DNA from 4 places in the Rhizobium sp. M1 genome. Region 3 is predicted to be linked to each of the others. Evidence: predicted binding sites of a transcription regulator. Region 3 holds the regulator's gene; each other region holds the start of a gene.
The links. Region 3 encodes LexA, which represses DNA repair genes until DNA is damaged. Its sites were predicted from a motif close to TGTTCNNNNTGTGTTCNG; they were not measured.
Positions count from the first base shown of each region.

Region 1: a site for LexA is predicted at 1,260-1,277, ahead of CO655_RS12170 (UvrD-helicase domain-containing protein). Genes of this name have one in related genera too.
Region 2: a site for LexA is predicted at 1,137-1,154, ahead of CO655_RS16625 (putative DNA modification/repair radical SAM protein). Genes of this name have one in related genera too.
Region 4: a site for LexA is predicted at 1,249-1,266, ahead of CO655_RS01605 (metallopeptidase family protein). Genes of this name have one in related genera too.

Region 1 is NZ_NWSW01000011.1:42,696-44,895, reverse strand. Features, by position in the region: gene CO655_RS12170 (UvrD-helicase domain-containing protein) at 1-1,217, opposite strand, end outside; gene CO655_RS12165 (VOC family protein) at 1,455-1,931, shown strand.
Region 2 is NZ_NWSW01000016.1:7,683-9,882, forward strand. Features, by position in the region: gene CO655_RS16625 (putative DNA modification/repair radical SAM protein) at 1-1,131, opposite strand, end outside; gene greA (transcription elongation factor GreA) at 1,384-1,860, shown strand; gene CO655_RS16635 (glycosyltransferase family 4 protein) at 1,888-2,200, shown strand, end outside.
Region 3 is NZ_NWSW01000034.1:60,116-62,315, reverse strand. Features, by position in the region: gene CO655_RS26825 (VOC family protein) at 1-729, opposite strand, end outside; gene lexA (transcriptional repressor LexA) at 925-1,644, shown strand; gene CO655_RS26815 (ComEC/Rec2 family competence protein) at 1,625-2,200, opposite strand, start outside.
Region 4 is NZ_NWSW01000001.1:328,714-330,913, reverse strand. Features, by position in the region: gene CO655_RS01615 (CoA ester lyase) at 1-458, shown strand, start outside; gene CO655_RS01610 (DUF1737 domain-containing protein) at 458-664, shown strand; gene CO655_RS01605 (metallopeptidase family protein) at 687-1,124, opposite strand; gene CO655_RS34210 (hypothetical protein) at 1,288-2,200, shown strand, end outside; gene CO655_RS01600 (DNA polymerase Y family protein) at 2,144-2,200, shown strand, end outside.

The DNA.
Region 1 (2,200 bases), on a different contig from region 3:
CGCTGGAGCTGCTCGATCTCTTCGCCGATGGCGCGGGCTTCCTCCTCCGAATCCCAGGAGGCGTGGACCTGCACCTTGACGTCATCGGGATCGGCGCGTTCGGTGAACAGCGTCTTGCCCAGGCGGCCTTCATTATGGGCGATCAGATGGGCGGCCGCACCGAGGATATGTTCGGTCGAGCGGTAATTGCGCTCGAGCTTGATCACCTTGGCGCCGGGGAAGTCCTTCTCGAAGCGCAGGATATTGTCGACCTCGGCGCCGCGCCAGCCGTAGATCGACTGGTCGTCGTCGCCGACGCAGCAGACATTCTGCGGCTCGCCCTTGCTGCGCTGGGCCAGCAGCCTCAGCCACATATACTGGGCGGTGTTGGTGTCCTGATATTCGTCGACGAGGATATAACGGAAGCGGCCGTGATATTCCTTCAGAAGATCCGGATTCTTGCGGAAGATCGCGATCGGATGCATGAGCAGATCGCCGAAATCGCAGGCGTTGAGCGTCGACAGGCGCGCCTGATAGGCGAAATAGAGATCGCGGCCGCGGCCATTGGCGAAGGCGCGCGCGTCGCCCTCGGGAATATCGGCCGGGCCGAGGCCCTTGTTCTTCCAGGTGTCGATCATGCCGGCGAACTGCTTGGCCGGCCAGCGTTTGTCGTCGAGACCCTCGGCCTGGATCAGCTGCTTGATCAGACGGACGACGTCGTCGGTGTCGAGAATGGTGAAATCGGAGCTGAGGCCGACGAGTTCGGCATGGCGGCGCAGAAGCTTGACGCCGATCGAATGGAAGGTGCCGAGCCAGGGCATGCCTTCGACGGCGCCGCCGACGAGCAGGGCGATGCGCTCCTTCATCTCGCGGGCGGCCTTGTTGGTGAAGGTGACGGCGAGAATCTGCGAAGGGAAGGCGCGGCCGCTATTGAGGATATGGGCGATGCGCGTGGTCAGCACCCGTGTCTTGCCGGTGCCGGCGCCGGCAAGGACGAGAACCGGACCCTCCAGGGTTTCCACGGCTTCCGTCTGTTCGGGATTAAGGCCTGCGAGGTAATCCGGTCGCTTGCCGCCGTCGCGCGCCGCCATGGCGCGGGCGGCGATCCCGCCGGCCGCAGCGGGCGCCCTTCCCAAGGGGGCGTGCCCCCCCCGGGGTGCGGCCGGCGGCTGCGGCTTGCGCGCCATTTCGCCCGGCTCTTCGTCGAAGAAGGGAATATCGTCGAAACTATTGCTCATGGCGCGTAATGTAGTGATTCGGGAGGGAAAGACCAGAAAAGATGTTCTGCTTTCATTCCTGAACCACCGCTGTTGCGGACCGATGCGGGCGGCAGGGCCGCCGCTGGGTGTGACTGCGATCGTCGTACGGCCGCGCAGCAAAAAAATCTGAGCCCAGCCTGTCGGAACCGATGCCGGCGAGACGTCCTCGGGGCATCGGACAGGAGTCCGGCAACCCTCGCCAACAGGAGGCTGTTCATGCCGAAGGTCGTTTCAAATCTCTGGTTCGCGGAGCAAGCGCGCGAAGCCGTCGAATTCTACGTATCGGTCATTCCGGATTCCAGGATCGGCCGCACCACCATATTGCCGGCGGAAACGCCGAGCGGGCCTCCGGGCAGCGTCGAACTGATCGAATTCACGCTCGGCGATCAAGCCTTCCTGGCGATGAAGGCCGGCCCGCTCGACAGCTTCAACCATTCTTTTTCGATTGCCATTCTGCTCGACAGCCAGGCCGAGATCGATCGGATCTGGGATGCGTTTCTCGCCAATGGCGGCACGCCTGAAGCCTGCGGCTGGCTGAAGGACCGCTGGGGCCTTTCCTGGCAGATCGTGCCGCGGGTGCTTTCCGAGATGGTCGCCGACAGCGATCGAGAGCGGGCCAAGCGCGTCACCGAGGTGATGCTCGGCATGGTCAAGATTGATCTTGCTGCGCTGGAGAGGGCGTTCAACGGCTGAGGCCGGCGGAGGCACGATTACGAATCGGGGCGCGTGATCGCCACGCGCCATTTTCCCCTGAAATTTACCGAATTTACTGGCGGCGCATCGGCATCCGCCCGATCGAGGCTGCCCTTATCGGCTGCCGATCGCTGTTTTCTCGCATTCTCGAATCACGGGCGCCATTGCACACCTTTTTGACATTCATGTCACGTCGCTAAATGTGCTGATATCGCAATAGGCCTTTTTTCAACTACAATATGAAACAGTTTCGCAGAGTAAAAAATTAC
Region 2 (2,200 bases), on a different contig from region 3:
CTGGACCTTCTTGATCGAAACGCCGAGCCGCGAGAGATCGTCGAGCCGCAGGCGGCGAAAGCGGCGCGCCGAAACGATCGCCTTGACCGTCTTGGTGCCAAGGCCGGGCACGCGCAACAGCCGTTCACGCTCGGCCCTGTTGATATCGACGGGAAATTCGGCCCGGTTGGCAAGCGCCCAGGCAAGTTTGGGGTCGAGATTGAGATCGAGCATGCCGCCCGCCTGATTGGCGGTGATCTCGTCGATGCCGAAACCATAGAAGCGGTAGAGCCAGTCGGCCTGGTAGAGCCGGTGTTCGCGCATCAGCGGCGGCTTGATCAGCGGCAGGTTTTTCGACGAATCCGGGATCGGGCTGAAGGCGGAATAATAGACGCGCTTGAGGCCGTAGCTGCTGTAAAGCCGGCCGCTGGTCGCAAGGATGGTTGCATCACTCGCGCCGTCGGCGCCGACGATCATCTGCGTGCTCTGCCCGGCCGGGACGAAACGCTGGCGTTTCTTGCTTTTCAGCGTCGGCTCGCCGGCGGCTTCGATCTTCAGTCTCAGATCAGCCATCGATCTCCGGATACTGGCGGGCTTCTTTTCCGGCGCGAAGCGGCTGATGCCGTTATCCGTCGGCAGCTCGATATTGAGCGACAGCCGGTCGGCATAAAGCCCCGCCTCCTCGATCAGCCGCGGCGACGCCTCGGGGATCGATTTCAGGTGGATATAACCGCGGAAAGCATGCGTCACCCGCAGTTCGCGGACGATGCGGACCATCTCCTCCATCGTGTAATCGGACGAACGAATGATGCCGGAGGAAAGGAAGAGGCCTTCGATATAGTTGCGGCGGTAGAATTCCAGCGTCAGCCAGATCACCTCTTCGGGTGTAAAACGCGCCCGTTCGACATTGCTCGACGAGCGATTGACGCAATAGGCGCAGTCGTAGATGCAGAAATTGGTCAGCAGGATCTTCAAAAGCGAAATGCATCGACCATCCGGCGCATAGGCATGGCAGATGCCGGATCCCTCGGTCGAACCGAGCCCGCCGCTTGTGCTCGAATCGCGTTTCACCGTGCCGCTGGAGGCGCAGGAAGCGTCATATTTCGCGGCATCGGACAGGATGGCCAAGCGTTCGGCAAGCGACTTCTTCATGCTTATGTTCACTATATGTTCTAATATACAAAGTCAATCCGGCTCCATCCCGCCCCTGCCCGATTTTCTGGCGCATCACCTGATATCGCGGGGGTTGCGTTGCGTTTATGCGAATTTTCTGGAAATCGGCCTTGGCGATCTGCTATAAGCGCTTAACTAGGATTGTGGCACGGTTCCGAAGCTCCCCTTCGGGACCTGTTTTCTTTTGTGTTTGCGCCTGACGTGCCGATACAAGGAGTGAAGGACAGAAAAATGGTTGAAAAGGTACCGATGACACAGGGTGGTTTCGTCAAGCTGCAGGAAGAACTGCGCTGGCGTCAGCAGGAGGAGCGCCCCCGAATCATCGAGGCGATCGCCGAAGCCCGTGCCCATGGCGACCTTTCCGAAAACGCCGAATATCACGCTGCCAAGGAAGCCCAGAGCCACAATGAAGGCCGCATCAGCGAGCTGGAAGATCTGACGGCGCGCGCCGAGGTCATCGACCTCACGAAGATGTCGGGCCACAAGATCAAGTTCGGCGCCAAGGTGAAGCTCGTCGACGAGGACACCGAGGAAGAAAAGACCTACCAGATCGTCGGCGACCAGGAAGCCGACGTCAAGGCCGGCCGCATCTCCATCTCCTCCCCGATCGCCCGTGCGCTGATCGGCAAGGAAGTCGGCGATTCCATCGAGGTCAACGCGCCCGGCGGCTCCAAGGCCTACGAAATCCTCCAGGTTTCCTGGGGCTGATCGCCCGCCACAGACGAGACCCCTCCCTTGCCTGATATGCGTGACGTCGAGATCATCGCGCCCAATTTCAAGCGCCGGCTCTCCGGCGTCACGTCGACCATCGTCCAGCTCATCCCGTGCCAGCTCCGACTCGGCATCGGGATCGCAACCCTCGGCCCCGGCCTGCCGGAAGGCCTGCCGAAACTGAGATGGCTGCAACTTTTAAGCCTCTGGCGCCCGCCGGCGCGCCGGCGCCATCGCGTCTGGCACGCCCGCCGCAACAATGAGATGGCCGTCGGCATCCTGCTCCGCCATCTCCTGCGCATGCCGCTGAAGCTCATCTTCACCTCCGCCGCGCAAC
Region 3 (2,200 bases):
GGCGGCGGAAACGACAAGCTCGAAATAGGCCTCCAGCCCTTCCGGCGTCATCAGGCTGATCTTGGCATTGGATGCCGCGATCTTCATGCCGAAACCGGTTTTCTCCACCACCGTCTGCCCGACCGCAAGACCAACGAAGGCGGCAAATGCAGCCGGCTCCGGCGAACAAAGGGCGATCTCGGCAATGCCGGTCACGCCATTGGCATGCGTCTCCAGAGCGGCACGACCGGCCGGGAACGAATTGATGCGCTGACAGGTGAAGAGAAAGAAGTCGGGCGCGCGCAGATCTCCTGAAAAGGCCAGTTTGAAGCTGCCGACGCTTTCCGAACCGTCCGGCATCCGCATCGGCCGGCTGAACTGCAACATCTCGCCGGCACTCGCGCCGCTACCCACGAATCGCCGATGATCGAGGCCGGCATCCTCGGTGAGGAAGGCCAACGCCGAAAGTCCCTCCTCGCCGCAGCGGAAGCGGAAGGCGCGATTGCGGGCGATGAAGACATTGCCGTGGCGGGCCGCTGTCTCGCTCTCCTCGACACTCGCCACGCCGAGCGGCTCGATATAGGTCTTGTCGGCGAAAAAGACGCAGGCATTTTCCGTTCCGAACGGATGGCGCGCATCGGCGGCGACGGTAAAGCCGAGCTTGCCGAGCCTTTCGCGCGCCAGGTCGATATTGACGACGGGCAGCACGACATGATCCAGCGGGTGCGGTTTGGCGGAATGTGCGATCATGATATCCCTCCTGACACGCCAGAGATGTGCGACAGCACCACCCTCAATGCAAGACATGTGCGCCAATCCGGCGAATGAAAATAAAAATCTCGACGAGTTGGCGCGAAGTTTTACGGAAATTTAGCTACTTGCGGAACACATATGGAACATATAGTGTCTGTTCTGGATTTGTTTCAATCACGGGGTCTGACGTCGATGCTCACGCGCAAACAACAGGAGCTTCTCCTTTTCATTCATGAGCGCATGAAGGAATCCGGCGTTCCGCCCTCTTTCGACGAGATGAAGGATGCCCTGGATCTCGCCTCGAAATCCGGCATTCATCGACTGATCACGGCGCTGGAGGAACGTGGTTTCATTCGCCGCCTACCGAACCGGGCCCGGGCCCTGGAAGTGATCAAGCTGCCGGAGGCCTATAGCCCCAGTCTTCAGCCGCGCCGCGGTTTTTCACCGAGCGTTATCGAAGGCAGCCTCGGCAAGCCCCAGCCGGTCGCCGCCCCCCCTGCCGCAAAGCCGATCGCCGACAACGGCAACACTGTGTCCGTGCCGGTCATGGGCCGGATCGCCGCCGGTGTTCCGATCTCGGCGATCCAGAACAACACGCACGACATCGTCGTTCCCTCAGACATGCTCGGCTCGGGTGAACATTATGCGCTGGAGGTCAAGGGCGATTCGATGATCGACGCCGGCATCTTCGACGGCGACACGGTGATCATCCGCAACGGCAGCACCGCAAGTCCCGGCGATATCGTCGTTGCGCTGGTCGACGACGAGGAAGCGACGCTGAAGCGCTTTCGCCGCAAGGGTGCCTCGATCGCCCTCGAAGCCGCCAACCCGGCTTACGAGACCCGTATCTTCGGGCCCGACCGGGTCAAGGTGCAGGGCAAGCTGGTCGGCCTCATTCGCCGTTATCACTGACAGCGGACGGGCCGGTTTCGGTAAAACTGTCTTTGCGCCAATCATAGGCTCGATGGCGCATCCATGGACGCGACAAAGCATCGAATGCGGTTGCGACCTCGAATCCCTCCTGTGCAAAACGCAGTTCGACGGAACCGGTCCTACGCAGCGTCTCGCCGGTGAAGAGTGTCGCACCCGAGCGGCAACGGTCGAAACGCAGGCGCACCGCGGTCACGACAATCTCGCCGGCGTCGCAGGCCGGGCCGAGATAGGCGGCGTTGTCGATGACGGCGACGACATGGCCATTGCCGAGCCTGGCTATACACCAGGCCTTCTTCACGCAGGAAAACCGATTTGTCTCACCGCCGGCTGCGGCGGTCGCCATCGCCGCCCTCGCGTCATTCTGCTGGTCGCGGGACAGCCTGACGCGGCGGTCCTCACCCGGTGGCGGGATGGCAGGACCATCCAGCATCTTCGGCGGGTGGTGCCTCGGCAGGACCAGCGCTCTTTGCCACTGGTCGAAGATGAAGTCCGGCGGGTTTTCACGGTTGGAAGCCATGGCCTCCGTCGCGACAAG
Region 4 (2,200 bases), on a different contig from region 3:
CGCCGGGTGCAAGGCTCGATTGCCTCGTTGTCGGGCTTAATGACCTGCGCAAGGAAACGGGCGTGCTTCCCCAGCCGGGACGGAGCCATCTCGTGCCGTGGCTGATGCAGGTCGTCCTTGCGGTCAGAGCCTATGGGCTCGATGCGATCGACAGCGTCTTCAACGATTTTAAGGATGCCGAAGGCTTCGACGCCGAATGCGGCCAGGGCCGCGCCATGGGTTTTGCCGGCAAGATGCTGATCCATCCCTCGCAGATCGAGCCCGCGAACCGGCATTTCGGGCCGAGTGCGGAGGAGATTGCGGAAGCCGAGGCGGTCATATCAGCTTTTGCCGATCCTGACGCCAGGGGCCTCAACGTCATCAATGCCAATGGACGGATGATCGAACGGCTGCATCTTGTCCAGGCCGAGGCTCTGGTTCATAAAGCTCGCCTGATATCTGCAAGAAAGCCCGCCTGATGAAACTCTACCGCTTCCTGACCGGTCCCGACGATGCTTCCTTCTGCCACAAGGTCACCGCCGCCCTCAACAAGGGCTGGTCGCTGGAGGGTTCGCCGACCTATGCCTTCAATGCCGCAACCGGCGCGATGCAGTGCGGCCAGGCCGTCGTCAAGACCGTCGAAGGCAAGGATTATGATCCGGAGATGAAACTCTCCGAGCAGTAAGACTTAATTCCAGGATAGACGCCTAACGCTCCGCGGCTTCCTCGGCGCTGGCCTCGATCCGCTCCATATCATCGTCGCTCAGCCCGAAATGGTGGCCGATCTCGTGGATCAGGACATGGGTGATGATATCGCCGAGCGTCTCGTCGTTCTCCGCCCAGTAATCGAGAATGGGGCGCCGGTAGAGGCGGATGCGGTTCGGCATTTCGCCGGTTTCCACCGTGAAACGTTCGGAAATGCCCCTGCCCTCGAAAAGGCCGAGCAGATCGAAAGGGGTTTCCAGCGCCATGTCCTCGAAAACGTCGTCATCGGGGAAGTCCTCGATCTCGATCGTGAGGTTGGTCGTCAGCTGGCGGAATTCATCCGGCAGATGGCTGTAGGCCTCCATGGCCAGCGACTCGAAGGTGCTGATCGTCGGCGCATGGCGGTCCCGCCAATCATCGCTCTGGTCTATGCGGGCCATGAATATTCCTTCCTTTGCGGGCCCATATAGAACCTTTATTGCCGATTTTCGAGTGCGGAATCAAAGGCAGGAATAAATTCATAGAAAATGATTGTTGACTCTTCATTAGCTCTCTGGAATCTATAAGAACATAACAGGAACAAGACGGATCGGAGTGAACGCCATGGCGCAGAACGCCCTGGCGCGCGAGCGGCTTTTTGCGCTCCGCGAAACCATTGCCAGACTGGAAGGAAAGCCCGCGCCGGCATTTGCGGCCGCGGAGCGGGAAGCCTTGGCGGAAGGACGCAAGACGCGCCAGGAGCGCATTCTGCCATCCCTGCCGTTCGGGCTGGAGCTTCTCGATCGGGCGCTGGAGGGCGGCCTGCCCCTCGATGCGATTACCGAATTCCGTTCCGCGCTGTCTCGCGACGCCGGCGCGGCAAGCGGACTGGCGATGGCTGTTGCCGCGCGGCTGCAGAAACAGGAATCAGATGCCGGCAGGCTGATGCCGCTGCTCTGGATCGGCGATGCAGTCGGTACGCTGGAGGCCGGCCGTCCCTATGCTCCCGGGCTTCGGGATTTCGGGTTGAGCCCTGAGCGATTTCTCCATGCCGCGCCGCGCAAGCTGGACGAAGCGCTCTGGCTGGCGGAGGCGGCGGTGGAAAGCGCTGCTTTCTCGGTCGTCATCCTCGAAGTGCGGGGCAACCCTGTGCATTTCGGCCTGACCGAAAGCCGCAGGCTCAGTCTCAGGGCGCATGCTGCCCGCCGTCCGCTCTTTGTCGTGCGGCAGGCAGGGGCGGAGGAGGCCAGCAGTGCGGCCTTGCGCCTGCATGTCGAACCGGGACCGTCTGCTCTGCGGCCGTTACCGGACGGATCGAAGCTTGCCGGCAGCATCGGCAATCCGATTTTCCGTCTCACGCTGGAGAAGAGCCGCAATCCGGCCCCGCTCTCCTTTCTCCTGGAGTGGAGCCCCCATGAACGCGAATTTTTCCCTGTCATCGAACCAAACCTCATTCGTCCTCCAGGCGAACAGTCAGCGCATTCTGGCGCTCAGCTTCCCGCATCTACCAACCGACCGTATCGCCCGCAGGCGATGG